Regions from separate parts of the Duganella sp. HH101 genome, predicted to be linked through region 2. Evidence: predicted binding sites of a transcription regulator. Region 2 holds the regulator's gene; the other holds the start of a gene.
What was found. The regulator FNR, encoded in region 2, switches genes on or off when oxygen is low (the NO sensors DNR and NnrR bind a similar motif). The targets are predictions, from matches to a motif close to TTGATNNNNATCAA.
Positions count from the first base shown of each region.

Region 1 (14,423 bases), on a different contig from region 2:
GCCGCTGGCGCGCAGCCGCGACGGCCTGTGCGGTGGCCGGAGCCAGCCGGCACAAGCTGCGCCTGCCGTGCCGCTCGACCCGCACCGCCTGATGTGCTGCCAACCGGAACAGGGCCGTGCGTATCGCCCGCTCCTGGAAACCCAGCGGCTCCATCAGCGCGATGGCGCTGCCCAGCCACTGGCTGTTCTGCCCGAACAACTGGGCTTCGCTGAACATCAGGATCAGCATGGTGTTCAGGCGTGGCCTGGCTTGTTGCAGACAGGCGTCGAGATAACTGGTGGTGCTCATGTTGTTGCGCTTACAGAAAAGGATGGAGCGGGCGCAGCGCGCAGCCGCCAGTACAGGCGTGCCGCGCCGGCCAGGTTGAACCACAGCCACAGGCAAGACGCGCACATCAGCGCCGCCGCCGGCCGCGCCAGCACGTCCGGCTGCCAGCAGGCGGCCGCCAGCGACAGCAGGGCCAGGACATGGGTCCAGAACTGGCGCTGCGCGCGATGCTCGGGAATGATCTTGCTAATGCCGGGCAGCTTGCAGCGCGGGTCCGGCGCCGCCTCGCGCAGGTGATACCAGGCGAGGAAGGGCACGATCTTGTACAGCATGCCCTGCACGGCGGACTGCGCGAAGCCGGCCACCAGCAGCACGCCCACCAGCAGGGGCCGCACATTGGAAGCCTGGCTGTCCGGCCACAGCCACACGGCCAGCGCGGCCAGCAGGCAGGCCATGGCGGTGCGCCAGTACAGCGTGGTGGGATCGGCCTTGGGACGCTTGCGGCGCGCCAGCAGGTACAGCGTGCAGCCGCCGAACAGGCCGTAGCCCGCCGCCAGCAGTACCTGGCTGGCCAGATGGAACAGCCGGCCCGGTCCGGCCAGTCCGCTCGACAGCGACACCGCCGTCAGCAGCAGGAACAGCGCCGTGGTGTAGCCGCCGGTGAGCAGCGCCGGGTAGGGTGGCGTCACCATGAACATCGGCACCACCTGGAAGGCGATCGCGATCACCAGCAGGCCGACCCAGCCCTGCAAACCCCACATGGCGTGCAGGTCGGTCAAACGTTCCAGCGGCCAGCTGGCCGCGCCGGGCCAGGCGAAGGCGCCGGCCAGCATGCCGCCCAACACCATCGTCACCACCAGCGCCGCCAGCGCCAGCCGGATGCCGGCCATCACCGCGCCCGCGCCGGGCGCATGCGGACGCCACATGCCGACCGTGCACGCGCCCAGGAACAGCAGCAGCGCGCCCAGCAGCGCCGCCATCGCGCAGCGGAACAGCACCGGCTGCTCCAGCCAGAAGGCGGCCGCCAGCAGCAGCGTGCCCACGCACAGGCCCGCATGCACCAGCGCGCCCACGGTGCGCGCGCGCGGCACGGCGATGCCGCCGACCACCGGCAGCATCTGCAACAGCGCGCCCACCATCGTCATGCTGAGGCAGCCCAGCACCATCAGGTGCGTCAGCGCCAGCGTCTGCGGCGACCAGCGGCTCAGCAGCGCCGCCGGCCCCTGCCACGCCAGCAGCGCCGCCGCCAGCGCCGCGAACAGCGGCGCGCTGAGGAAGTAGCGCATCGGCAGCGACAGCGGCGGATTGTGTTCGAACGACAGCGCGCGCTGCGGAGCGTCGGCGGCTTTCATGCGGAGGCGGCGTCCGGCACCAGCCAGATCAGCACTTCATAGCGCTGGTCGGCCTGCGGCGTGGTGCGGTGCTGGTAGCCGTAGCGTTGTAGCACGCGGTAGAGCGGGATCGGATCGCGGTCGATCAGCACGCGCAGGCGCTCGTCCGGGCCCAGCGTGTCGATCGCTTCGAGGATGCGCACCATCGGCTCGGGCGGCTCCATGCCGCCCACGTCCAGCAGGCGGGTGCTGCCCAGGTGTTCGGCCGGCGCGTTCATGCGGGACTCCCGGCTTCGGCTTCGGCCAGCGCCAGGCCTTCCATGCTGGCGACGATGGCCTCGGCCTGGCCCGCCAGCACGCGGTCGGCGTGCGGATACAGGATGCCTTCCTCCTTCAGGTTGTGCTGGCGCATCAGCACGCGCAGCGTGTCGGCATGGTCGAAGAAGGCGTCGCTGTCGCGCCGCAGGATGGCAGCGCGCATGTGGTCCAGCTCGGTGCGCAGGTGGCCGTGTTCGGCGCGCATGACGGCGGTGGGGCCGTAGGCGTTGCCCATGGCGCGGTCCAGGCAGGGGAACAGGATGCGCTCTTCCTTGTCCAGGTGGCGCTCGAACATCCGCAGGAACAGCGTGAAGCGGGGCGCGGCGGCGGTCCAGTCGCGGCGGGCGATATCGGCCTCGGCCAAGGTGTATTGATCGTCGCAGCGGCGATGATCCTGATCGAGATAGTGGGCGATCGTATGCATGCTGTTGTCCTTCGTTATGTGCTGGTAGGCATTGTCCCACCCGCTGAAGCGGAATTTCTTTGATTCACATCAAGGATTTCCGGCTTGACGGCGGGATACAGTTCGTTCGCCGTTTGGCCATGATTTTTTTACCCGTGCCTGATCCCCCACATGAATCGAACCGACTCTTCCGTTTCCACTCCCACGCGGCCCATTGAGCTGGTGTGTCCCGCCGGCAGCCTGCCGGCGTTGAAGGCCGCCGTCGATCTGGGCGCCGATTGCGTCTACCTGGGCTTCCGCGACGCCACCAATGCGCGCAATTTCGCCGGCCTCAACTTCGACGACGCCGCCATCGCGGCCGGCATCGCCTACGCCCACGAGCGCGGCCGCAAAGTGCTGCTGGCCCTGAACACCTACCCACAGCCCGACACCAGCGCGCTGTGGCGCAGCGCCATCGACCGCGCCGCTGCAGCCGGCGTCGACGCCGTGATCCTGGCCGATCCCGGCCTGATGCAATACGCCTGCGACCACCACCCGTCGCTGCGACTGCATCTGTCGGTGCAAGGCTCGGCCACCAACGCCGAGGCGATCAATTTTTACCAGCGCCACTTCGGCATCGCCCGCGCCGTGCTGCCCCGCGTGCTGTCGCTGGCCCAGGTCGAGCATGTCGTGAAGAACACCGATGTCGAGATCGAAGTGTTCGGCTTCGGCAGCCTGTGCGTGATGGTCGAGGGCCGCTGCGCGCTGTCGTCCTACGTGACCGGCGAATCGCCCAACACCCACGGCGTTTGCTCGCCGGCCAAGGCGGTGCGCTGGCAGCAGAACGCCAACGGCCTGGAGTCGCGCCTGAACGGCGTGATGATCGACCGCTACACGCCGCAGGAAAACGCCAGCTATCCGACGCTGTGCAAGGGCCGCTTCGAAGTCGAGGATGAAACCTATTACGCGGTCGAGGAACCGACCAGCTTGAATACGCTGGAATTGCTGCCGCAGCTGCTGGAGATGGGCGTGCGTGCGGTCAAGATCGAAGGGCGGCAGCGCAGTCCGGCCTATGTGTCGCAGGTGACGCGGGTGTGGCGCGAGGCGCTCGACCAGTGCATGGGCAATGCCGCGCGCTACTCGGTCAAGCCGGGCTGGATGTCCGAACTGAACACCCTGGCGGAGGGGCAGCAGCACACGCTGGGCGCCTATCACCGCTCGTGGAAATGAAACCTGGAGTCACCATGATGAAACTTGCATTGGGTCCGCTGCTCTACTATTGGCCGCGTGCCGAAGTGATGGCGTTTTATGAAGAGATCGCCGCAACGCCGGTCGATATCGTCTACCTGGGCGAAACGGTGTGCTCGCGCCGCCACGAACTGCGCGCCGCCGACTGGCTGGAACTGGCGGCCATGCTGGAGGCGCGCGGCAAGCAGGTGTTGCTGTCCTCGCTCGCGCTGATTGAATCGAGCGCCGACTTCGGCGCCCAGCGCCGGCTGGCGGGCAACGGCCGCTACCGGGTTGAGGCCAACGACATGGGCGCGGTGCAGCTGTTGTCGGGGCAGGGCGGCTTTGTCGCCGGCCCGCACCTGAACATCTACAACCCGCCGACGCTGTCGCTGCTGCACGGGCTGGGCGCGCAGCGCTGGGTCATGCCGCTGGAGATGGGGCGCAGCGGACTGCGGCATATGCAGGCGCAACGCCCGGCCGGCATGGAGACGGAAGTGTTTGCCTTCGGCCGCATGCCGCTGGCGTTTTCGGCGCGCTGCTTCACCGCCCGCAATCGCAACCTGCCTAAGGACGATTGCCGCTTCAGCTGCATCGAACATCCCGACGGGCTAATGATGCGGACCAAGGAGAAGCAGGAATTCCTGGTGTTGAACGGCATCCAGAGCCAGTCCGCGCTGGTGTACAACCTGATCGGCGAAATGGACGAGATGAGCGCGATGGGCGTCGATGTTGTGAGGCTGAGCCCGCAGTCCCAGCATATGCCGCAGATTATCGCGGCCTTCGACGCTGCGCGTGGCGGCGCCTCGCAGGCCACGCCGACGGCGCAAGCCATGGAAGCGCTGCTGCCGGCCGCCGCCTGCAACGGCTATTGGTACGGCCAGCCCGGACTCGACTATCACCTGGAGCACGCAGCATGAATCCCGTCACCACTCATCAATCGGGCGGCGCGGCGCGGCCGCTGCCTGCCGCGCTGGCGGCGTTCGGCCGTCTGCTGCCGGCCTATCCCGGCGCGTTCCTGTGCGTGGCCGCGCTGAACCTGGTGCTGCGTCCGCAGTTGCCGGACGATGTGCGCGCCAGCCTGCAGGGCAAGCATATGCGCGTGTGCGTCACCGATGCCGGCGTGTCCTTCGACTTTACGTGGCGCGGCCAGGGCTTTGCGCCGTTGCGCTCGGCGGGCGAGCCTGACCTGGAAATCGGCGCCTGCACGCGCGACTTCATCGCCCTGGCCCGGCGCGAGCAAGACCCGGATACGCTGTTCTTCTCGCGTCGCTTGTCGATGCAGGGGGATACGGAGTTGGGATTGCTGGTCAAGAACACGCTGGATGCGACCGCGCTGCCGTTGACGGAACTGGGCAAGCAGGCCTTGACCCGCTTGCTCGACAGTCTGCCGGGCCGTCGCGCCCGCGCCTAATGGTTGCGGCGCACGCTGAAGCGGGAGAACAGCGGCGCGATGCGCGCCAACAGCTCGTCGCCGGGATAGCCGGCGACGGCGCTGGTCAGCAGCGCCTGGTCCTGGCAGCCGGTGGCGCGGAATTCCTGCAACACATAGTTGTCGACGCCCAGTTCGGATAGCGTGTGCGCCAGCGCCGTCAGTCGCGCCGGCGGCAGCTGGGCCGGATGCACGGTGGTGCGGCACTCGTAGTCGACACCGCTGGCCAGCACGGCGGCGATGCTGTCGCGCACCGGATCGCCGCTGCCGGCCACGCCGATGACGGCGGCGTAGTGGGCGAACGGCGCCTTCACGTCCAGCCCCACCCAATCGAGCAACGGCAGCAGGCCGGCCAGGCGCTCAGGATAAATGCCCGCCGTTTCCAGTCCGATCTTGAAGCCCAGCGCCCGCACCTGGCCGATGGCGCTTGCCAGCGCCGGGTCCATCGTGGCCTCGCCGCCGCAGAACACCACCGCATCAAGCAAGCCCACGCGCCGTTCCAGCGCCGACAGAATGTCCGCCCACGGCAGCGGGCTGGCGTTCGTGCGCGGTTGCAGGTGCGGGTTGTGGCAATAGCCGCAACGCCACGGACAACCCTGCACGAACACCACGGCCGACAGCAGGCCGGGATATTCGGTGGCGCTGAACGGCGTGTAGCCGCCCACCTTGAGGCTGGCCTGGCCCATGTCAGCGGCCCGCGTTGACAGCGGCTTCGCTGAAGAATTTGCGTTCATGGAACTCGCCCTGCTTGCCGATGTTGAAAGAGGCAAGCGGACGGTGATAGCCCATCACGCGGGTCCAGATTTCGCACGGTTGGCGCTCTGCGTTGTCGAGTTCGGCGATGGTGGTTTGTGGCAGATTGTTCATGAGAGTTCCTTGGTTGGGTTTAAAAAATTCAGGCATGGACGGCCTGTTTGCGGGCCAGCAGTTCGGCATCGCATTTCGGGCAGTAGGCATGGCTGCCGTTCAGGTAGCCGTGCTTGGGGCAGATCGAGAAGGTCGGCGTGACCGTGATGTAAGGCAGGCTGAAACGGCTCAGCGCGCGCCGCACCAGCGAGCGGCAGGCGTCCGCGCTGGACAGCGCCTCGGTCATGTACAGATGCAGCACCGTGCCGCCGGTGTACTTGCGCTGCAAGGCGTCCTGCTGCTCCAGCGCCTCGAACGGATCGTCGGTGTAGCCCACCGGCAGCTGCGAGGAGTTGGTGTAGTAGGGCATGTCCGCCGTGCCGGCCTGGCGGATGGCCGGATAGCGCTTGCGGTCTTCCTTGGCGAAGCGGTAGGTCGTGCCTTCGGCCGGGGTGGCTTCCAGGTTGTACATATGGCCGGTTTCGGCCTGGAACTCGACCATGCGGGCGCGCACGTGGTCGAGCAGGCGCAGCGCCAGTGCGCGGCCCCAGTCGCTGGTGATGTCGCGCTCGCCGCGTGTATCGAAATTGCGCACCATCTCGTTGATGCCGTTCACGCCCAGCGTGGAGAAGTGGTTGCGCAGCGTGCCCAGGTAGCGCTTGGTGTAGGGGAACAAGCCATTATCCATATGGCGCTGGATCACCTTGCGTTTGATTTCCAGGCTGTCGCGGCCCAGTTCCAGCAGGCGGTCCAGCGCGGCAAGCAGGCCGTCCTCGTCGCCGCGATGCAGATACCCGAGGCGCGCGCAGTTGATGGTGACGACGCCCAGCGAACCGGTCTGCTCGGCCGAACCGAACAGGCCGTTGCCGCGCTTGAGCAGCTCGCGCAGGTCCAGCTGGAGGCGGCAGCACATCGACCGTATCATGTTCGGCTTGAGCTCGGAGTTGATGAAGTTCTGGAAGTAGGGCAGGCCGTAGCGCGCCGTCATCTCGAACAGGCGTTCGGCGTTGGGGCTGTCCCAGTCGAAGTCCTTGGTGATGTTGTAGGTCGGGATGGGGAAGGTGAAGGCGCGGCCTTTGGCGTCGCCGGTCATCATGATCTCGATGTAGGCGCGGTTGATCATGTCCATCTCGGCTTGCAGCGCGCCGTAGGCGAACGGCATTTCCTCGCCGGCGATGAGGGGGATTTGCTCGCGCAGGTCGTCCGGGCAGACCCAGTCGAAGGTGAGGTTGGTGAACGGCGTCTGCGTGCCCCAGCGCGACGGCACGTTGAGGTTGTAGATCAGCTCCTGCATGTACTGCTTGACCTCGTCGTAGCTGAGATTGTCCTTGCGCACGAAGGGCGCCATGTAGGTGTCGAAGGAGCTGAAGGCCTGGGCGCCGGCCCATTCGTTCTGCAGGGTGCCGAGGAAGTTGACGATCTGGCCGATGGCGCTGGACATGTGGCGCGGCGGGCTCGATTCCACCTTGCCCGGGACGCCGTTCAAGCCTTCGTTGAGCAGGGTGCGCAGCGACCAGCCGGCGCAGTAGCCGGCCAGCATGTCGAGATCGTGGATGTGCAGGTCGGCCTCGCGGTGGGCGCGGCCGACTTCGGGCGGATAGACGTGGTTGAGCCAGTAGTTGGCGATGACCTTGCCCGACACGTTGAGGATCAGCCCGCCCAGCGAGTAACCCTGGTTGGCGTTGGCGTTGACGCGCCAGTCCTGGCGGTCGAGGTATTCGTTGATCGAGGCGGCGACGTCGACCAGCGCGTGGCGGTCCTGGCGCAGCGTGGCGTGCTGTTCGCGGTAGACCACATAGCGGCGCAGGGTGTGGCGGTAATCGGCGTCGTAGAGCACGCGTTCGACGGTGTCCTGTATCAGCTCGACGGTCATGTGGTCCTGCGGGTGCAGCGACGACAGGTGGAGCAGCGCGCACTCGGCCAGGTGGCGGGCTTCGGGCAGGTCGAACTCGCCGCTGGCGCGGCCTGCCTTCAACAGCGCCGCCTCGATCTTCGCCAGCGAAAAGGCTTGCTCGCTGCCGTCGCGTTTGGTGATCTGCGTATGAAACAATCCTTGCATGCTTTCTCCTTGATCCCATATCTAGTTGGTTTGAGAAGGTTATGCACTAGATATGGTGCCGTCAATTGAGGAAGACGCAATGTTGTGATTTCTTGATCTAGATTCCGCTGGACCGGCAAAAAGGCTCATGGGCGGTCGCTTTTCGGCGGTCGGGAAGCGGCAGAAACTTGATCTGGTAAGTTGTCAAACAAGCTACAATAGCTGGCATCCGGGTGCCGGACACTAATCGAATGGGAGTGTAGATGATTCATTCCGAACGCCTGACCGCTGAAGTGGAGGGGGACTTCGTGGTCTTCCTGATTGGCATGCGCATCAACAAGCCGTGGAAAATCCACAAGTGGCTGCCGGTCGTGCTGGCCACGTGGGGAGGGTCAAGTCTGACATTTGGACACGAGCTCGACAGTATCGGCATGCTACGGCTGGGGCCGTGTCCAAATGTCAGACTTGACCCCATTGTTGTGACCTCATTGTTGGGATAGCGGGAATTTTGCAAATGCTTTAAAGTTAACGTCGCCATTTTGATAATGGTTCCGGCCTGGCCGGATCAGGGGCACCCAGCCTGGTGTCCGTTCTATGCAGGGATTACATCGCTCACGAGAGGAAGTATTTCATGTCGAACCTTCAAAAGATTGGTGCACTTTTCGAAGCATATGCAAGCAAGAATGTCGCTGCGGTCAGCGATGTCATGGCGGAAGATATCGTCTGGCGCATTCCCGGCCATCACCCTCTCGCCGGCGAGAAGCGCGGCATCAGGGAGGTGCTGGCTTTCTTCGATCAACTCGGAAAAGCCGAGTTTCAGGCTCAGCCCTACGCTATCGCGGAGCAAGGCGACTATGTTATCGACCACCACCGGGGATGGAGTACTGCTGGCAGCGGCCTGGACTTGACCTGGTGCCTGGTCTTCCGGTTCGAGCACGGAAAAATCAAGGAAGTGACCAACTTCTGCTCAGACCAGCACAAGGCCGATCTGTTCTTCCATGAGCATTACCGGCTCAAGCCTATCCCCGAGCGTCTGGCAGAGTAAATCCTGACTGCGGACACCATTTTCACCGACTTTAGCAGGGCCATTCATTCATCATGCCTACTGTCTACTTAATCGAAGGTCCAGTTGGAGCCGGGAAGTCTACTTTCGCCACTCAACTGGCCTCGCGTACTGAGGGCGTCCACATCGCACTGGACGAGTGGTTCGTGAGACTGTTCAGTGCCGACCGCCCCGCCGGAGAATTCATACCTTGGTATGTTGAACGGAAAGATAGATTGGTCGATCTTATCTGGGACCATAGCCGGCGCCTTTTGGCAGCGCAGAAGGATGTCATCCTTGAGCTCGGACTGATTCAGCGCGGGCCGCGCATAGAGTTTAGCCGCAGAATCAGCCATAGTGGGCATGCTCCTGTTCTTCATATACTGGATGCTCCGATCGATGTCCGGCGCGAGCGGGTACGGCGGCGGAATACTGAAAAGGGCGCGACGTTTTCGATGATCGTGCCGGACCATGTATTCGATATCGCAAGCAGTCTTTGGGAGGCGCCTGATGACATCGAATGTGATGAGTTCGACGTAAAATTCGTCAATCGCCAGACCTCCACTACCTGATCAACGCAGCCACCCGCTTGACGAACGCCGGATCAGGTTCGGCATCGAGCCGGGTGGTGTCCACCTGCACCGTGCCGCTGGTGTCCAGCAGCGCGATGCGGTTGGTGTGATTGATCTCGCCGCTCTCCAATACCCGATACTTGATGTTTAACACAGCCGCCAGCGCGCGTGTCTGGCTGTCGCCGTCCGCTACCACCAGCCGGAACTGCGACGAATCGAGCTGATGCATCTTCAGCAGCCCTGACAGTGTGGCCGGCGTGTCGTGGCGCGGATCCAGGCTGATCATCAACACCCGCAGCCGCTTGCCGTCCGGCCCCAGCGCGGCTACCGTGCGCTTGAGCGTCTCGATGATGATCGGGCAGGCCGCGTGGCAGTCGCCGTAGAACATGGTGATCAGTACCGGCGTGCCCGCCATGTCGCGCAGGGTGAAGTGTTGTCCTCCGGCGTCGGTCAGCGCGGCGTCGAGGCGGTAGATGGAGTTGCCGGGCAGGGTGGCTGCGGCCGGGGCGCTCCAGGCGTGCAGCGGCAGCAGCAGCGCGGCGGCCAGCAGGGCGCGGCGTATGGAGGTGAGCTGTTTCATGGTTTGCTTCCTTGATCGTGAGGGACGGGATCGCGCACGCAGCGGAATCCCAGGTTGGCGCCGTCCTGCCTTGCTTCCATCGCGGACAGCAGGGCCAGGCGCATCAGAATCGCGTAGTTGCGGCGGTCGGCCAGCGAGACGGCCGCGCCACCACAGTAGTCGAGCATTTTTTGGTCGCCGTTGGCGCGGCTGTCGGCGTTGACGAACAGGCCGCTGTAGTCTTCCACCCATTCCCATACCAGGCCGTGCAGGTCATGGATGCCGTAGTAGTTGGCCTCGCCGGCCGCCACGCTGTGCGGCGGCTGCTTGCCGGCGTCGGCGTACCAGCCGAGGATGTGGGCCAGCCACTCGGGATCGTCGCGGGCGTCGGGGCGGCCGGCGTCGGCCGCGGCGGCGAATTCCCATTCGTACCAGCGCGGCAGGCGGCCGCCTTCGGACTCGCAATAGGCGCGGGCGGCGTACCAGCCGACGCGCACCACCGGGGCGTCGCCGGCCAGCGGTGCGTAATCGGTGGCGCTGCGCCAGCCGGAAAGGTAGCTGGGCGCAGCCATCAGTGCGGGCACGAGGCCGGGCTGCCAGGCCGGTGTGCGTTGAAGGAAAGCTGCGAACTCGGCGTTCGTCACCAGCCGGGTGCGCAGCAGATAGGGCGCCACGCCGGCCGGCGCCGCCACGCCGTCGGCCGGCAGCACGCTGCGCAGCGTGCCGCCGGCGATGGCGCGGTAGTCGGCGTCCGCCGCCATGCCGCTGCCGGCCGGCAGGGCCAGCAGGGCCAGCAGGAACGGCATCAGCGCGGCGCAGGGCTTCATGGCTGACGCGACCTGCGCATGTCGCGCACCTGAGCCGGCGTCACGACTGGCGTGCCCTTGTTCATGTCGACGCCGACATAGTTGATGACGGCCGCGATGTCGTCGTCGCTGAGGTCTTGCGGCGGCATCACGCCGTTGTAGTGCTCGCCATTGACGACGATCTCGCCATTGCGTCCGTTGAGCACGATGTGCGCCATCTCATACGGCCGCTGCTGGAAGAAGTCGGAATTGGCCAGCGGCGGGAACACGCCGGGCACGCCCTTGCCATCCGCCTGATGGCAGGCTGAGCAGTTAGCGTCGTAGACCGCCTTGCCGCGCAGCTGCTGGGCGCGGTCGGCCGCCGTCGCGACGGGCTTGGCGACAGGCTTCTCGGCCGGCTTGGCCGCAGCCGCCGTAGCCGCTCCGGGCAGCGCTTTCTTGATGCCCTTGCCGTAGATCTCAGGCCGCTCCGGGCCGCTCACCGCCATCAGACCGATGGCGCCCTTGTTGAAGGCGCGCGTCAGCGAATGGTCCACCAGCGTCAGGTTGCCCGGCACGCGCGGCGTGAATTCGACGATGGTCGAACCGCCCGACGGCACCATCGTCGTCTGCACATTCTCCTGGTAGTGGCTGCCGCCCTCGGTGTAGACGCGGTCGAAGATGGCGCCGATCACGTGGAAGCTGGAGGTGATGTTGGGACCGCCCACGCCGAAGTACATGCGCACCTTCTCGTTGGCCTTGGCGGTCAGCGCGTTGGCGCCTGTCAGCGCGCCGTCGGCGCCGTTGAACAGCACATAGGTCGGTTTTTCATCGATGGCCTTCTGCATGTCGAAGCCCTGCAGGCCGGGCGCGCGATAGGCGCCGTTGGTGTAGAACTCGCCTTGCATCACATAGTATTCGCGGTCCACCGGCGGCAGGCCTTCCTTCGGCTCGACCAGGATCATGCCGTACATGCCGTTGGCGATATGCATGCCGACCGGCGCGGTGGCGCAGTGGTACACATACAGGCCGGGCGCCAGCGCCTTGAAGGTGAAGCTGGCTTCGTTGCCGGGCGCGATCAGCGTCTGCGCGGCGCCGCCGCCAGGGCCGGTGACGGCGTGCAGGTCGATATTGTGGGGCAGCTTGTTGTCAGGCAGGTTGAGCAGGTGCAGCTCGACGGTGTCGCCTTCGCGCACCCGTATCATCTTGCCCGGCACCGTGCCGCCGAAGGTCCAGAAGGTGTAGCGGGTGCCGGGGGCGATCTCGCGCTCGACTTCTTCCACCGTCAGGTTGACCACGACCTTGGCCGGGGTCTTGCGGGTGATCGGTGGCGGCAGCAGCGGCGGCGCCAGCAGTTCCTGGGTGATGGTGGGCAGCACCGCCTCGGGGGCGGCGGCCAGGTTGGCGTGGGTCATGGCCAGTACGGCGCCGGCAAGGCCGGCCGCGACCAGTTTCAATTGCGTTCTCATTTTTATGTCGCCTTTGGTTGTTGGCGCACTCTCAGTTGAGTGCGCATCCATGCTAGGGGAAGCAAACGGCAAAATCCTTGACCTGGGTTGTCGAATTCGACATTGGCGGCCGGAGATGTGGAGCGGGGCGGCAGGCCGCCCCGCGAAGAACGATCAGGCGCGGTCTGCGGACACTGCCGCCAGGCGGGCCTTGTTGCCACGCGCCGTCAGCAGGCGCCAGGCGAACAGCGCCAGGAACAGCGTGCCGATGGCGAACACCACGTCACCGGGTACGCGCATCCAGACCAGCGTTTCCATCAGCTTGGAGTGGATCACTTCCGGCGAACGCGCAAACCACATGCCGGTGCTGACGCTGGCCCAGGCCTGGTAGATGCCGGCCGGCACCAGCGAGATGAACACCATCATCGCCAGGCCGAGGTTCAGGCACCAGAACATGACCTTGAGCAGGGCGTCGGACCAGGCCAGGCGGTCGCACAGGCCGCGCAGGCAGAACAGCAGCAAGCCGATGCCCAGCATGCCGTACACGCCGAACAGCGCGGCATGGCCGTGCGCCGCCGTTATGTTCAGGCCTTGCATGTAGTACAGCGCGATCGGCGTGTTGATCGAGAAGCCCAGCAGGCCGGCGCCGACGGTGTTCCAGAAGCCGACCGCGATGAAGCACAGGATCGACCACTTGTAGGTGCTGACCCAGGGCGCGGCCTTGGAGCGCTGGTAGTTGCGCCAGGCTTCGACGCCGATCATCGACAGCGGCACCACTTCCAGCGCCGAGAACATGGCGCCGATGGCGATCACGAAGGTCGGGGTGCCGGTGAAGTACAGGTGGTGCAGCGTGCCGAGGATGCCGCCGAACAGGAACACGATGGTTTCCAGCACGATGGCGCTGTTGGCGGTGGATGCGCGGATCAGGCCCAGGCGGGTGAACAGCAGGGCGATGACGGCCGTGGCGAACACTTCAAAGAAGCCTTCGACCCACAGGTGCACCAGCCACCAGCGCCAGTATTCGATCATCGAGTAGTGGGTGTGACGGCCCCAGGTCAGCGAGGTGGCGTAGAAGCCGCCGATGCACAGCGCAGCCAGGAACACCATGACGATCAGGCCACGGCTTTCCGACTTCTTGACCAGTGCCGGCCACAGTGCGCGGCCCAGCAGCGTGACCCAGAACAGCAGGCCGACGAACAGCAGGATCTGCCAGATGCGGCCCATGCTGGTGAATTCCAGGCCCTGGTTGCCCAGCCAGAAGGCGAAACCGGTGCCCTTGTGTTGCAGCGAACCGAGCCAGCCCATGGCGGTCGAACCGACCACGATGAACAGCAGCGCGTAGAACAGCAGGTTCACGCCCAGCTTCTGGAACCTGGGCTCGTGGCCGGAGATGGCCGGTGCGATGTACAGGCCGGTGGCCAGCCAGGCAGTGGCGATCCACAGCACGGCGAACTGGGTGTGGATGGTGCGGCTGACCACGAACGGCAGGATCTGCGCCAGCGGGTAGCCGAAGAAGCTATGGCCTTCGACCGCGTAGTGGGCGGTGATGACGCCCATGCCCACTTGCGCCAGGATCAGGCCGATGACCACGAAGAAGTACTTCTTGGTCGCCAGCATCGATGGCGTAGGCTTGAGGTTGAACAGCGGATCGGTCTTCGGCGGCACCGGATCGGCTTCTTCCTTGGCTGCCGAATGCACCATCACCATGGCGGTGATGGCGCCTATCATCAGGATGATGCTGGCGATGGACCAGATGCCGGCGCCGGCACTGGGACGGTTGTCGATCAGCGGTTCGTGCGGCCAGTTGCTGGTGTAGCTCAGGTCGACGGAACCGGGGCGGTCGGTGGCGGCGGCCCAGGCCGACCAGAACACGAAGGCCGGCAAGGCCTTGAGGTCGTCCGGATCGGGCAGCGAATTGGCGTTCATCGCGTACTGTTCGCGCAGATGGTCCAGCGCGCGGTCGTCGCCGAACAGGCTGGTGTAGTGGCTGGCGACTTCACGCACGGCGGCGGCGCGGTCGGCCGACAGCACGATGGTGCCGGTGGCGGCGTCATAGCTGTTGCGGCGCATTTCCTCCTTCAGCCGGGCGTTCAGCGCGGCCTGGTTGGATTTGCTCAGATCGTCGAAGCTGGCGCCGAAATCGCGCTTGGCCCAGATCTGGCGCAGCGCCAGCGC
Region 1 is NZ_LRON01000007.1:15,100-29,522, forward strand. It holds gene DUGA2_RS13085 (PaaX family transcriptional regulator C-terminal domain-containing protein) at 1-289, opposite strand, end outside; gene DUGA2_RS34030 (permease) at 286-1,620, opposite strand; gene DUGA2_RS13095 (DUF2249 domain-containing protein) at 1,617-1,877, opposite strand; gene DUGA2_RS13100 (hemerythrin domain-containing protein) at 1,874-2,341, opposite strand; gene DUGA2_RS13105 (peptidase U32 family protein) at 2,492-3,529, shown strand; gene DUGA2_RS13110 (U32 family peptidase) at 3,544-4,446, shown strand; gene DUGA2_RS13115 (SCP2 domain-containing protein) at 4,443-4,940, shown strand; gene DUGA2_RS13120 (anaerobic ribonucleoside-triphosphate reductase activating protein) at 4,937-5,644, opposite strand; gene nrdD (anaerobic ribonucleoside-triphosphate reductase) at 5,646-5,825, opposite strand; gene DUGA2_RS13130 (ribonucleoside triphosphate reductase) at 5,854-7,863, opposite strand; gene DUGA2_RS34475 (monooxygenase family protein) at 8,106-8,342, shown strand; gene DUGA2_RS13140 (nuclear transport factor 2 family protein) at 8,474-8,887, shown strand; gene DUGA2_RS32615 (AAA family ATPase) at 8,941-9,456, shown strand; gene DUGA2_RS13150 (SCO family protein) at 9,449-10,036, opposite strand; gene DUGA2_RS13155 (formylglycine-generating enzyme family protein) at 10,033-10,842, opposite strand; gene nirK (copper-containing nitrite reductase) at 10,839-12,215, opposite strand; gene DUGA2_RS13165 (nitric-oxide reductase large subunit) at 12,423-14,423, opposite strand, start outside.
Region 1: a site for FNR is predicted at 2,401-2,414, ahead of DUGA2_RS13100 (hemerythrin domain-containing protein). Genes of this name have one in related genera too.

Region 2 (14,423 bases):
CCTGGCGCTGGAAGCGGGCGGCCTGACGCAGGCGGTCAGCCTGTTCAAGTTCGGCAGCACCAGCACGGGCACGCGCACGCCGCGTCCCGCGCGTGCCGCCGCCCATCGTCAACAGCCTTTGAAACGCCTGGCAGCATGAACATGAATACCGCCTTCCCCGCCGTGGAATTCGACGCCGAGATCATCGGCAAACTGAGCCAGTCCGGCCCGCGCTACACCTCGTATCCGACCGCGGACCGCTTCCAGCAGGACTTCGGCTACGGCCAGTTCCTGGAAGCGGTGGCCGGCCTGCGCATGCGCCGCAGCCAGCGGCCCTTGTCGCTGTACGTGCACATTCCGTTCTGCGACACCATCTGCTACTACTGCGGCTGCAACAAGATCGTCACCAAGGACCACAGCAAGGCCGCCACCTACCTCGGCTACCTGAAGCAGGAGATCGACATGCAGGGCCGCCTGTTCGCCGGCATGGGCGAGATCGAACAGCTGCACTTCGGCGGCGGCACGCCGACCTACCTGAGCGACCGCCAGATGGGCGACCTGATGACCCACCTGCACGAGAACTTCAGCTTCGTGCCGGACGCGCAGGGCGAGTACTCGATCGAGATCGATCCGCGCACCGTCAGCGTCGAGCGGGTGCACTCGCTGCGCGCGCAAGGCTTCAACCGCATCAGCCTGGGCGTGCAGGACTTCGACCCCGAGGTGCAGAAGGCCGTCAACCGCATCCAGCCGGAAGCGGAAACCCGCGCCGTGATGGACGCCGCGCGCGCCGCCGGCTTCCGCTCGATCAGCATCGACCTGATCTACGGCCTGCCCAAGCAGACCATGGCCAGCATGGAGCGGACGCTGGACAAGGTGATAGACGCCGACCCCGACCGCATCGCGCTGTACAACTACGCCCACCTGCCGCACCTGTTCAAGCCGCAGCGCCGCATCGCCGACGCCGACCTGCCGACCGCCGCCGTCAAGCTCGACCTGCTGGCGCTGTGCATCCGCCGCCTGTGCGCGGCCGGCTATGTCTACATCGGCATGGACCATTTCGCCAAGCCGGACGACGAGCTGGCGGTGGCGCAGCGCCAGGGCCGTTTGCAGCGCAACTTCCAGGGCTATTCGACGCGTGCCGAGGCGGACCTGATCTCGTGCGGCGTCTCGGCCATCAGCGCGGTCGGCGCCACCTACAGCCAGAACGAGAAAACGCTGGAAGCCTATTACGAAAAACTCGACGACGGCAAGCTGCCGGTCACGCGCGGCATCAAGCTCGATACCGACGACCTGCTGCGGCGCATCGTGATCCAGAAACTGATGTGCAATTTCGAGTTGTCGATCTCGTCGATCGAACAGGCCTACCCGATCCGCTTCCCGCTGTACTTCGCGGCCGAGCTGGAAAAGCTCAAGGCCTTCGAGGACGACGGCCTGCTGCAGATCGATCCGCAATGGATCAGCGTGACGCCGAAAGGCCGTCTGCTGATACGCAATATCTGCATGGTGTTCGACCGCTACCTGAGCATGCCGCGCGTCGACGGCCCGCAGCCGCTGCGCTACTCGAAAACCATATGAACGCACCATGAACCTGCTTCAGCTACTGCCGGTGATGGTGGTCGGACTGGCCGGCAGCGTGCACTGCATCGGCATGTGCGGCGGCATCGTCGGCGCGCTGTCGGTCGGCACGGCGGCGCCAGCGCCGATGCGTAGCGTGATTCCTATCGTCGCCATGCCGGCCCCCGCCGGCGCCAGCGCCTTGCCGCGCGTGCTGTCGTACAACGCCGGCCGCATCGCCAGCTACATGGTGGCCGGCGCGCTGGCCGGCGGCCTGGCCGGCGGCGCGCAAAGCCTGTCGGCGCTGGCCGGCGTGCAGCTGCTGTTCTACTGGCTGGCCAACCTGATGCTGGTGGCGCTGGGCCTGTACCTGATGAACGCCTGGCGCGGCCTGGCGCTGCTGGAGCAGGGCGGCCGCGTGCTGTGGCAGCGCGCGCAGCCGGCCATCGCGCCGATGATGAAAACCCTGATGCCGGCCCGGCGCCCGCACCAGGCCTTCGCGCTGGGCGCGCTGTGGGGCTGGCTGCCGTGCGGCATGGTCTACAGCGTGCTGCTGACCGCGATGCTGAGCGGCTCGGCCGGCGACGGCGCCGCCGTCATGCTGGCCTTCGGCCTGGGCACGCTGCCCATGCTGACCGCGCTGGGCCTGGCCGGCGCCCGCCTGCAACGCGTGCTGCAACAGCGCCGCGTGCGCATCGCCTGCGGCCTGCTGGTGTTGGCCTTCGGCGTGCTGGGACTGGCGCGCGCGGCCGGCGGCATCGCGCCAGACTGGATGGACACCTTATGCCTGACACCACATCAATAGACCGCCACACGGCGCCCGGCGCGCAAGCGCACATTTGCTACCACTGCGGCCAGCCGCTGCCGGCCGCCGCCAAGCCCGAATGGCAGGTGCGCATAGCCGGCGTCGACCACGCCATGTGCTGCCCCGGCTGCGCGGCGGTGGCGCAGACCATTGTCGACCTGGGCCAGGCGTCGTACTACCACGAGCGCTCGGCCTTCGCCGCCAGCGCCGAGGGCGCGCAAATGCTGCCGCCGGAACTGCGCCTGTACGACAACGCCGACCCGCGCTTCGCCCTCGATGAAGACAGCCGCGAAACCACGCTGGCGGTCGAAGGCATACGCTGCGCCGCCTGCGTGTGGCTGATCGAACAGCGCCTGGCCAAGCTGCCCGGCGTGCAGAGCGCGCAGCTCAACGTCGCCACCGAACGCCTGTACGTGCGCTGGCGCTCGGCCGATTGCCAGCCCGGCGACATCCTGGCCGCGCTGCACGCGATCGGTTACGCCGCCTATCCCTACGACGCGCAGCGCCACGGCGAACAGCAGCGCCAGGCCGCCAAGACCCTGGGCCGCCAGCTGTTCGTCGCCGGCCTGTCGATGATGCAGGTGATGATGTACGTGGCCCCGGCCTACCTGGCGGACGACGGCACGCTGGACGACAGCATGGCCGCGCTGATGCGCTGGGCCAGCCTGCTGCTGACGGCGCCGGCCATCTGCTATTCGGCGCTGCCGTTCTGGCGCGGCGCCTGGGCCAGCCTGCGCGCCGGCACCTTGGGCATGGACGTGCCGGTGGCGCTGGGCATCGCCGCCGCTTTCGGCGCCAGCGTGCTGGCCACGGTGCGCGGCCACGGCGACGTGTATTTCGATTCGGTGACGATGTTCATCTTCCTGCTGCTGTGCAGCCGCCACCTGGAGCTGCGCGCGCGCCGCAAGGCCGGCGCCGCGCTGGAGCGCCTGCAGCACGCGCTGCCGGCATCGGCCACGCTGCTCGACGACTACCCGGTCAGCCACGCCGCCACCCTGGTGCCGGCCGCCGCGCTGGCGGTGGGCCAGGTCATCATGATCAAGCCCGGCGAGGCGGTGGCGGCCGACTGCGTCATCGTCGACGGCCGCACGCAGCTCGACCTGTCGCTGCTCAGCGGCGAAAGCGCGCCGGTGGCCAAGGACAGCGGCGACGCCCTGCCGGGCGGCGCCATCAACGCCGGCTCGGTGGTGCTGGCGCGCGTGACCCGCATCGCCCAGGACAGCACCTTGTCCAAGCTGGTCAAGCTGGTCGACCGCGCCGGCCGCGACAAGCCGCGCATCGCCCAGTGGGCCGACGACGTCGCCGGCTGGTTCGTGCTGGCGCTGCTGCTGTTCGCGCTGGCCACCTTCGTGTTCTGGTACTGGATGGACGGCGACAGCGCCGCCCGCGCCTGGCCGATCGCCATCGCGGTGCTGGTGGTGTCCTGCCCGTGCGCGCTGTCGCTGGCGACGCCGACCGCGCTGGCCGCCGCCACCGACCGCCTGCTGCGCCAGGGCGTGCTGATCACCGGCCCGCAAACGCTGGAGACGCTGCACCGCGCCACCCACATCGTGTTCGACAAAACCGGCACGCTGACCTTCGGCCGCCCGGCCTTGCAGCAGACCGTGCAACTGGGCCTGATGCAGGCCGACTTCTGCCTGCAAGTGGCGGCCGCGCTGGATGCCGGCAGCGGCCATCCGCTGGCGCGCGCCATCGTCGACGCCGCCGCTGCGGCGCAGGGCGGCGCGCGCGCCGACTGGCAGGCGACGGCGGTCGATGAAATCGCCGGGCGCGGCATCGAAGGCGTGCTGCACAACCGCCTGTACCGCCTGGGCAGCGCCGGCTTCGTCGCCGAACTGAGCGGATCGGCGCCGCCGCATGATGCGGGCCATGGCGTCACGCCGGTCTACCTCGGCGTCGCCGGCCAGTGGCTGGCCTGCTTCCATTTGCGCGACGGCTTGCGGCCCGATGCGCAAGCCACGGTCGACTACTTCCGCCAGGCCGGCAAGACCGTGGTGCTGCTCAGCGGCGACAACGCCGACCTGGCCCGCCAGGTCGGCGACCAGCTCGGCATCAGCACCACCGTGGGCGGCTACCTGCCCGATGAAAAGCTGGCCTTCGTCAAGCGCCTGCAACAGACCGGCGCCGTGGTGGCGATGGTCGGCGACGGCATCAACGACGCCGCCGTGCTGAGCGCGGCCGACGTCTCCTTCGCGATGGGCGCGGGCGCCGCACTGGCGCAAGCCCATGCGGACGCGGTGCTGCTGTGCGGCCGCCTCGGCGCCGTCGCCGACAGCGCCCGCGTGGCGGCGCGCACCATGGGTGTGATCCGCCAGAACCTGGGCTGGGCCAGCGTCTACAACGCGCTGGCGATCCCGGCGGCGGCGGCCGGCCTGCTCAACCCGTGGCTGTCCGGCGTCGGCATGGCGCTCAGTTCCGCCGTGGTGGTGGCCAACGCGCTGCGCCTCAGAAGGGGGACATGATGGAAGCGCTCTACCTGCTCATTCCGCTCAGCGTGGTGCTGGTGTTTGCCGCGCTGTGGGTGTTCTTCCGCGCCTCCGACAGCGGCCAGTTCGACGACCTGGTCGGCCCGGCGCTGCGCGTGCTCCAGGATGATGACAAGCCGCCACTAGAATAGTTTGATCTGGGAAATTTTGATCCACATCAAGGTTTTTTCACTCCCACAAAAGTAACCTTTGATACACATCATTAAAGCGTTCTTGGGAGAACTTCAAGTGGACCTTGCACAGAACTACAACTACAAGATTGTGAAGCAATTCGCAATCGCCACCGTGGTCTGGGGCATCATCGGCATGCTGGTCGGCGTGATTATCGCCGCCCAGCTGGCATGGCCGGCGTTGAACCTGGACATACCATGGTTGACCTACGGCCGCCTGCGGCCCCTGCACACCAACGCGGTGATTTTCGCGTTCGGTATCTGCGGACTTTTCGCGACGTCCTATTACGTCGTGCAGCGCACCTGCCAGGTGCGGCTGTTTTCGGACAAGCTGGCCGCCTTCACCTTCTGGGGCTGGCAAGCGGTGATCGTCAGCGCCGTCGTCACGCTGCCGATGGGCCTGACCCGCGGCAAGGAATACGCCGAGCTGGAATGGCCGATCACGCTGCTGATCGCCGTGGTGTGGATCGCCTACGCGGTGGTGTTCTTCGGCACGCTGCTGACGCGTAAGGTCAAGCACGTCTACGTCGCCAACTGGTTCTTCGCCGGCTACATCATCGCCGTGACGATCCTGCACGTGGTCAACGGCGCCAGCATGCCTGCAACCTTGTTCAAATCCTACTCCGCCTACTCCGGCGTGCAGGACGCCATGATCCAGTGGTGGTACGGCCACAACGCGGTGGGCTTCATCCTGACCGCCGGCTACCTGGGCATGGTCTACTACTTCATCCCGAAACAGGCCGAACGTCCGGTGTACTCGTATCGCCTGTCGATCGTGCACTTCTGGGCGCTGATCTTCACCTATATGTGGGCCGGCCCGCACCACCTGCACTACACCGCGCTGCCGGACTGGACGCAATCGATCGGCATGGTGTTCTCGCTGATCCTGCTGGCGCCAAGCTGGGGCGGCATGATCAACGGCATCATGACCCTGTCGGGCGCCTGGCACAAGCTGCGCACCGACCCCATCCTGAAGTTCATGATCGTCTCGCTGTCGTTCTACGGCATGGCCACCTTCGAAGGCCCGATGATGTCGATCAAGACCGTCAACGCGCTGTCGCACTACACCGACTGGGGCATCGCCCACGTCCACGGCGGCGCACTGGGCTGGGTGGGCTTCATCACCATGGGCTCGATCTACTACCTGCTGCCGCGCCTGGCCGGTCAGCAAAAAATGTATAGCACCAAGCTGATCGACCTGCACTTCTGGGTCGCCACCATCGGCATCGTGCTGTACATCGCCGCGATGTGGATCGCCGGCGTCATGCAGGGCCTGATGTGGCGCGCGGTCAATCCGGACGGCACGCTGACCTACACCTTCGTCGAAGGCGTCAAAGCCACCTACCCGTACTACGTGGTGCGCTTCGCCGGCGGCCTGCTGTACCTGAGCGGCATGTGCGTGATGGGCTACAACACCTGGATGACCTTGCGTAACCGCGAGACCGCCGTGGCGCGCATCCCCGCGCTGACCGCCGGCCACGCCTGATATCGGAGCTGAGTATGAAATTTTCACCGAAGTTTACACATTCGTGGATAGAACAAAATCCCTGGCTGCTGATCGCGCTGGTGACGCTGGTGGTCAGCGTCGGCGGCGCCGTCGAGATCGTGCCGCTGTTCTTCCAGAAGTCCACCACCGAGCCGGTGGCGGGCCTGAAGCCCTACTCGCCGCTGCGCCTGGCGGGCCGCGACATCTATGTGCGCGAAGGCTGCTACAACTGCCACTCGCAGATGGTGCGTCCGTTCCGCGCCGAGACCGAACGCTACGGCCACTACTCGGTCGCCGGCGAGTTCGTCTACGACCGGCCGTTCCAGTGGGGTTCCAAGCGCACCGGGCCGGACCTGGCGCGCGTGGGCGGCCGCTACAGCGATGAATGGCACCGCACCCACCTGGCCAATCCGCGCGACGTGGTGCCCGAGTCGAACATGCCGAACTACCCATGGCTGGCGAAGACCTCGCTGGTGCCGGAATCGATCGTGCCGAAGATGAAGGCGCTCAAGCGCCTGGGCGATCCCTACACCGACGCCGAGATCGCCGCCGCGCCGGAGGAGCTCAAAGACAAGACCGAAGAAGACGCCCTGGTCGCCTATCTGCAAGGCCTGGGCACATTAATCAAGACGAGGAACTAGCATGGCTATCGATACCCTGTTTGATCGCGCCAGCAGCGTGATGACGGTGATTTCCTTCATCACATTTGCCGGCATCCTGTGGTGGGCCTTTATCCACAACAAGGAAGCCGACTTCGCGGCGGCGGCCCAGCTGCCGTTCGACGACGACGAGAAGGAGCACAGCCATGGCTGATTTCACCAACGGTTTCTGGGACATGTACATCGTCGTGCTGACCCTGCTCGGCATCGTCGGCTGCGGCGTGCTGCTGTTCTCGCAATCGAAGATCAAGGGCAAGGCCGGCGAAACCACCGGCCACGTGTGGGACGAGGATTTGAGCGAGCTGAACACGCCGATGCCGCGCTGGTGGATGTGGCTGTTCTACATCACCATCGTCTTCGGCCTGGGCTACCTGGTCCTGTATCCCGGCCTGGGCAGCTATGCCGGCAAGCTGGGCTGGAAATCCTCGGGCCAGTACCAGGCCGAGCTCAAGCAGGCCGAGGCCGACTACGGCCCGCTGTTCGCGCAATACCAGAAGCAGGACCTGAAGCAGGTGGCGGCCGATCCCAAGGCCCACGCCATCGGCGAGCGCCTGTTCCTGACCTACTGCGCGCAGTGCCACGGCTCCGATGCGCGCGGCAACAAGGGCTTCCCCAACCTGACCGACAAGGACTGGCTGTTCGGCGGCGCCCCCGAGACCATCAAGGAAACCATCCTGCACGGCCGCACCGGCGTGATGCCGGCCATGGGCGCCGCGCTGGGTTCGGACAAGGATGTGGAAAACGTCGCCCATTACGTGCTGAGCCTGTCCGGCTCGACCGCCGATCCGATCAAGGCGGTGTTCGGCAAGGACAAGTTCGGCGCCTGCATGGCTTGCCATAGCGCGAGCGGCACCGGCAACCAGGCCCTCGGCGCACCGAATCTGACCGACAAGATCTGGCTGTTCGGCGGCAGCGCCGAGACCATCATGGAAACCATCCGCAAGGGCCGCAGCACCACCATGCCGGCGTTCGCGGACTTCCTCGGCGACGCCAAGGTGCACGTGCTGGCCGCCTATGTGTGGAGCTTGTCGAACGACGTCAACCATGTTGAACCCTCACCGGTCGCGGCGGCGACAGACACCGCCACGGCAGCAAAATGAACGATCCTGCACCACAAGTCATCAAGATGTATGCGGCGCGCGAGGAAATCTATCCGCGCGAAACCTCGGGCCGCTACGCCCGCCTGCGCTGGCTGTGCCTGTGGCTGACGCAGCTGGCCTTCTACTGCACGCCGTGGATGCAGTGGAACGGACGCCAGGCCCTGCTGTTCGACCTGGCGGCGCGCAAGTTCTACATCTTCGGCCTGGTCTTGTGGCCGCAGGACTTCATCTACCTGGCGGCGCTGCTGATCATCTGCGCCTATTTGCTGTTCCTCGCCACGGCGGTGGCGGGGCGGGTGTGGTGCGGCTTCGCCTGTCCGCAAACGGTGTACACCGAAATCTTCCTGTGGATAGAACGCAAGATCGAAGGCAAGCGCAGCGCCCGCATGGCGCTGGACCGGCAGCCGATGTCGGCCGCCAAGTTCGGCAAGAAAAGCGCCAAGCACCTGGCCTGGGGCGCGGTGGCGCTGTGGACCGGCTTCACCTTCGTCGGCTACTTCACGCCGATCAAGCTGCTGGGCAACGAGGTGCTGACCTTGAGCTTCGGCCCGTGGGAATGGTTCTGGGTGGTGTTCTACAGCCTGGCCACCTACGGCAACGCCGGCTGGCTGCGCGAGCAGGTGTGCAAGTACATGTGCCCGTACGCCCGCTTCCAGAGCTCGATGTTCGACCGCGACACGCTGATCATCACCTACGACGGCGAACGCGGCGAACCGCGCGCGCCGCTCAACAAGCGCGATGTAGTCAACGGCGGCTCGTGCATCGACTGCAGCCTGTGCGTGCAGGTGTGCCCGACCGGCATCGATATCCGCAAGGGCTTGCAGTACGAGTGCATCGGCTGCGCCGCCTGCGTCGACGCCTGCAACGGCGTGATGGACAAGATCGGCCAGCCGCGCGGCCTGATACGCTACAGCACCGAGCGGGCGCTGCTGATGCACTACACGCCGACCGAGATCCGCCAGCGCACGCTGCGGCCGCGGGTGAAGATCTACGCCGGCATCCTGGCGCTGATCGTGGCGGCGGTCGGCATCGCGCTGTGGCTGCGCACGCCGCTCAAGCTGGACGTGATACGCGACCGCGGCGCCATGGGGCGCGAGGTCGAGGAGGGCATGATCGAAAACGTCTACCGCCTGCAGATCATGAACACGACCGAGCAGGCGCACACCTACCGCATCCGCGTCGGCGGCCTGCCCACGCTGTCGCAGGTGACGCCGGAAGAGGTGCGGGTGGAAGGCACCGAGACCAAGGCCTATCCGATCCGCCTGCGCACCGAGCACGGCGCCGGCCAGCCGGGCTCGAACAAGATCGAAATCGAACTGACCGCAGTCGACCAGCCGTCGCTGCATGTGAAGGAACACGCGGTATTTTTCGTGCCGCGCTAAGGAGAGCAAGATGAGCGTATCGATGATGGCGCAAGCGCCGGCGACGCCGTGGTGGAAGCAGCGCTGGCCGTGGCTGCTGATGCTCGGCCCGGCCGTGGTGGTGGTGGCCGGCAGCTATACCGGCTACCTGGCCTGGTCGCAGCAGGACGCGCTGGTGGTGGGCGACTACTACAAGCAGGGCAAGGCCATCAACCAGGACTTGCGGCGCGACCGCCTGGCCTCGACGCTGGGCCTGTCGATGTCGCTGGGCTACGACGCCACCACCGGCACGCTGAACGGCCAGCTGCGGCGCAATAGCAGCGACCAGGGCCGGAGCGAGCGGCTGTTCGTCCACCTGTCGCATGCGACGCTGCCGGAGAAGGATATCCAGCTGGTGGTGCAGCCGGACGAGTTCGGCGCGTTCCAGATCAATCTGCCGATGCTGGAGCGCAGCCGCTGGGTGGTGCTGGTGGAGGGCGAGCAGCGCGACTGGCGGCTGGCCGGCGCGTGGACCTGGCCGGCGCAGCGCCAAGTGACGCTGCAGGCCGACAACTAATCAGGCGCAGGTCTGCATGCCGGCGGTGATGGCTTTCAGCGTCGGCACGTCGAGCAATTCGATTTCGCGGTTGCTCACGCGCAGCAGGCTTTCCTTCTTGAACTTGGACAGCAGGCGGCTGATGCTCTCGATCGTCAGCCCCAGGTAGTTGCCGATTTCCTCGCGCGACATGCGCAGCTGGAAGGTGTTGGGCGAGTAGCCGCGCGCCTCGTAGCGCGACGACAGGTTGATCAGGAAGGCGGCAAAACGCTGGGTCGCCTGCATATTCCCCAGCAACAGCATCACGCTTTGCTCGCGCGTGATTTCCTGGCTCATCATGCGGTGGAAGTGGCGCAGCAGCGTCGGCATATCGGCCAGCAGTTGTTGCAGGCTGCCGAATGGAATCTCGCACACCTCGCTGTCTTCCAGCGCCACGGCGGTGCAATGGTGCAGGTCGGTGCTGATGGCGTCCATGCCCAGCAGTTCGCCGGCCATCTGGAAGCCGGTGATCTGTTCGGCGCCCTCGCGGTTGACCTGGTAGGTCTTGAAATGGCCCAGGCGTATCGCAAACAGGCTCTGGAAGGGATCGCCGATGCGGAACAGCGTGGCGCCGCGCGCCACTTTACGCCGGCGGCCTATGATCTGGTCGAGCCGGTCCATATCGTTGTTGTCCAGCCCCATGGGCAAACACAGTTGGTGCATGCTGCAGGTCGCACAACTGGCCTTGAGGATCTCGATGGTGGCGCTGGGCAGGACCAGCTCTGGAAGTTCTCGTATCATGCAGCCAGTGTAGACCATTTGTCGTCATCTGTGGTCGATGCCGCAGTCATCCGATCAAGTATTCGCGCGCCATTTTCCTTGCACGATGCAAGCGGCTCTTGACCGCCGCGCTGCTGTCGCCCACTTCGGCGGCGATTTCGGCGATCGACAGCTCGGCGAAGTCGCGCAGCAGCACCACCTGCAGATAATCGGCCGGCAGCGATTCCAGCGCGTTGACCAGCTCCAGCCGCAGGCCGGCCGTGTCTTGGCTGGCCAGCCACTGCTCGGCGCGCTCGTCGTCCCACGGATCGTGGCCCAGCGCCATGCGGCCGAGGCGGTGGCACTCGCGCTTGACGACCTGGAACAGCCAGCCGGAAAACGCCGCCAGCAGGCGCACCGACGACAGCCGCCGCGACAGCACCAGCAAGGCTTCCTGCACGGCGTCGTCGACGTCGCCGATCAGGCAGTTGCGCTGGGCGTAGCGGCGGATGTCGGGCTGGCACAGCCGCAGCAGCTGCGCCAGCGCCGCCGGATCGCCGCGGTGGGCGGCGTCCAGCACGGGGAGATGGTGTGCCGCCAGTGTCATGGATTTCCGTTATGTTGGGCAGCCTGCGCCTTGTCCAGCCGGCGGCCGACCAGCGCGCACATCGGGCAAAAGCCGAACAGGCCGGAGCCGACGATGCCCGCCGCCGACGCCGCCAGCGCCATGCCCCACATGCCGCCCAGCACGACTATGCCTATCCAGACGGCGATCAGGCCGGCCACCACGCGCAGCGCGCGCTCCCAGTTTGGTACATTTTTCACATAGAACATAGTGCACTCCAATTCGTCGCAGAGGAAGTCCCTCGGCTGCTAAGAGGGCGGCCGGCGCGGTTTGGATTCGCGCTGCGGATGAATTATCACAAAATATTTAGAATTTTTATCTTGCACGCGATTAAATTGCGAGCTATAGTTCAACACATCAAGTAGCACACTATTTGATCGCCAACTACCCAACTGAAAGAAAACATCATGAAACGCACCCTGATCGCTACCGCACTGCTGGCTTCCGCATTCGCCGCCCAGGCCGCCGCCCCGGCCGCCGACACCACCGTCGTCCTGGTCCACGGCGCGTTCGCCGATGGTTCCAGCTGGGACAAGGTCATTCCGCTGCTGCAGGCCAAGGGCTTGAAAGTGGTGGCCGTGCAGAACCCATTGAGCTCGCTGGCCGACGACGTCGCCGCCACCCAGCGCGTGGTCGATGCGCAAACCGGCAAGGTGGTGCTGGTCGGCCACTCGTGGGGCGGCACCGTCATCACCCAGGCCGGCACCAGCGATAAAATCAAGGCCCTGGTCTATGTGGCCGCGTTCGCGCCGTCCGAAGGCGAGGCCACCGCCAACCTGGGCAAGGACTACGCCGTGCCGCCCGGCATCGCCACCCTGCAGGCCGACGCCGCCGGCTACCTGTGGCTTCCTGCCGACTCGGTCGCCAAGAACTTCGCCCAGGACGTGCCGCCGGCCACCGCCGCGCTGATCGCCGCCACCCAGGGCCCGATCAACGCCAAGGCCTTCGGCGACGCCACCACCGTGGCCGCGTGGAAAACCAAGCCCAACTACTACATCGCCGCCGCCAACGACCGCATGATCGCGCCGGCGCTGCAGCAAGCCTTCGCCAGGAAGCTCAACGCCACCACCGTCACGCTGAAAACCAGCCATGTGCCCATGGTTTCGCAGCCGGCCAAGGTCGCCGAGGTGATCATCGCCGCCGCCCAGCGTTAATCCTGTTGCCAAGGCCGGGCTTTGATAGGAGAATTTGCTGGCATTTTCATATTTTTTTCCAATCCCGCCCGGCCTCGCCTACTAAGGATGAAATGAAGTCACTTGGCATCAAGGCAAAAGTTGCGCTGGCCACCAGCATCACCTCGGTTCTGATGATCGCGCTGGTGACGGTGGTGCAAACCCATCGCATGCAGGACGACTTCACCAGGGTGCTGTTCACGCAGCAGACGGCGCTGATCAACCGCACGGCCGAGGAGCTCGACGACAAGCTGTTGATGCTGCTCGATATCATCGCCGTGTCGGCGCGCAACACGCCGGCCGCCATCGCCCGCAACCCCGGCCAACTGCGCACCTACTACCAGGACCGCGCCGTGCTGGCGCTGTTCGACGACCTGCTGGTGATCAACCCCGAGGGCATGGTGATCGCCGACCTGCCCGAAGTGCCGGGCCGCGCCGGCATCGACGCCTCCGACCGCGCCTACTTCAAGACCGTGATGCGCGCCCGCAAGCCGCTGATCACCGAGCCGCTGATCGGCCGCGCCGGCAAGCAGCCCATCGTGCAGATGGTGGCGCCGGTGCTGGACGCCAACGGCGAGGTGGTGTGCCTGCTGGTCGGCGTGCTGCGGCTGTACAAGGACAATCTGCTGGGCCACCTGCGCAACGCCAAGGTCGGCCGCACCGGCTACTACTTCGCGCTGACCCGCGGCCCGCAGCCGGTGTACGTGCTGCATCCCGAACTGGGCCGCCTGCTCAAGCCGCGCCAGCCCAACGCCAACCCCGCCACCACCCAGGCGCTGGAGCAGGACTTCGAAGGCACGGTCGACAGCGTCAACGGCGCCGGCAAGCGCACCCTCAACAGCTACAAGGCGCTGAAGTCGGTGGACTGGGTGCTGGCCGCCTCGCTGCCGGCCGAGGAAGCGTTCGAACCCTTCAACGGCGTGCTGTACCGGCTGCTGCTGTGGGGCGGCCTGGCCTCGCTGGCGGCCGCCGCGCTGATCGGCTGGCTGACGCTGCGCCTGCTGGCGCCGCTGATACGGCTGCGCGACGCCATCGTCGCCCTGCGCGACAACCCCGGCCGCTTCACGCCGCTGCCCACCCAGGGACAGGACGAGGTCGGCCAGCTGACCACCGCCTTCAACGAACTGATGCACGAACGCCTGGCGGCCGACGCACGCCTGCAAAGCCTGGTCGAGTTCGCGCCCAACGCCATCGTCGTGGTCGGCGTCGATGGCCGCATCGAAACCTTCAACCGCGAAGGCGAGCGCTATTTCGGCTACCAACGCGACGCCGTGCTGGGCCAGCCGCTGGAAATGCTGGTGCCGGAACGCCTGCGCGGCCAGCACGCCGGCCACCGCGTCAAATTCTTTGCCGAGCGCCTCAGCGCCGAGCCGGTGCGCATGGGCGACGGCACCGTGCTGTACGGCTTGCGCCGGGATGGCAGCGAGTTCCCGGTCGAGATCAACCTGAGCGCGGTGCGCACCGACCAGGGCACGAAAGTGCTGGCGGTGATTTCCGACATCACCGAGCGCCACCGGCTGCGGCTGGAAGTGGAGGCGCGCGCCGAGGAGCTGGAGCGCGAGCGCGACCGCGCCGAGGCGGCCAACCGCGCCAAGAGCGAGTTCGTGGCCAATATGAGCCATGAGATCCGCACGCCGATGAACGCCGTGCTGGGCATGGTCTACCTGCTCGGCAATACGCCGCTGACGCCGCAGCAGCGCAAATACCTGAGCATGGTGCGGGTGTCGGGCCAGTCGCTGCTGGGCATCCTCAA
Region 2 is NZ_LRON01000003.1:253,081-267,503, forward strand. It holds gene DUGA2_RS06255 (PAS domain-containing methyl-accepting chemotaxis protein) at 1-139, shown strand, start outside; gene hemN (oxygen-independent coproporphyrinogen III oxidase) at 136-1,554, shown strand; gene DUGA2_RS06265 (sulfite exporter TauE/SafE family protein) at 1,562-2,338, shown strand; gene DUGA2_RS06270 (heavy metal translocating P-type ATPase) at 2,317-4,800, shown strand; gene ccoS (cbb3-type cytochrome oxidase assembly protein CcoS) at 4,800-4,955, shown strand; gene ccoN (cytochrome-c oxidase, cbb3-type subunit I) at 5,053-6,480, shown strand; gene ccoO (cytochrome-c oxidase, cbb3-type subunit II) at 6,495-7,121, shown strand; gene DUGA2_RS06290 (cbb3-type cytochrome c oxidase subunit 3) at 7,123-7,293, shown strand; gene ccoP (cytochrome-c oxidase, cbb3-type subunit III) at 7,286-8,239, shown strand; gene ccoG (cytochrome c oxidase accessory protein CcoG) at 8,236-9,621, shown strand; gene DUGA2_RS06305 (FixH family protein) at 9,632-10,156, shown strand; gene fnr (fumarate/nitrate reduction transcriptional regulator Fnr) at 10,157-10,915, opposite strand; gene DUGA2_RS06315 (RNA polymerase sigma factor) at 10,962-11,480, opposite strand; gene DUGA2_RS06320 (DUF2892 domain-containing protein) at 11,477-11,707, opposite strand; gene DUGA2_RS06325 (alpha/beta fold hydrolase) at 11,906-12,652, shown strand; gene DUGA2_RS06330 (response regulator) at 12,745-14,423, shown strand, end outside.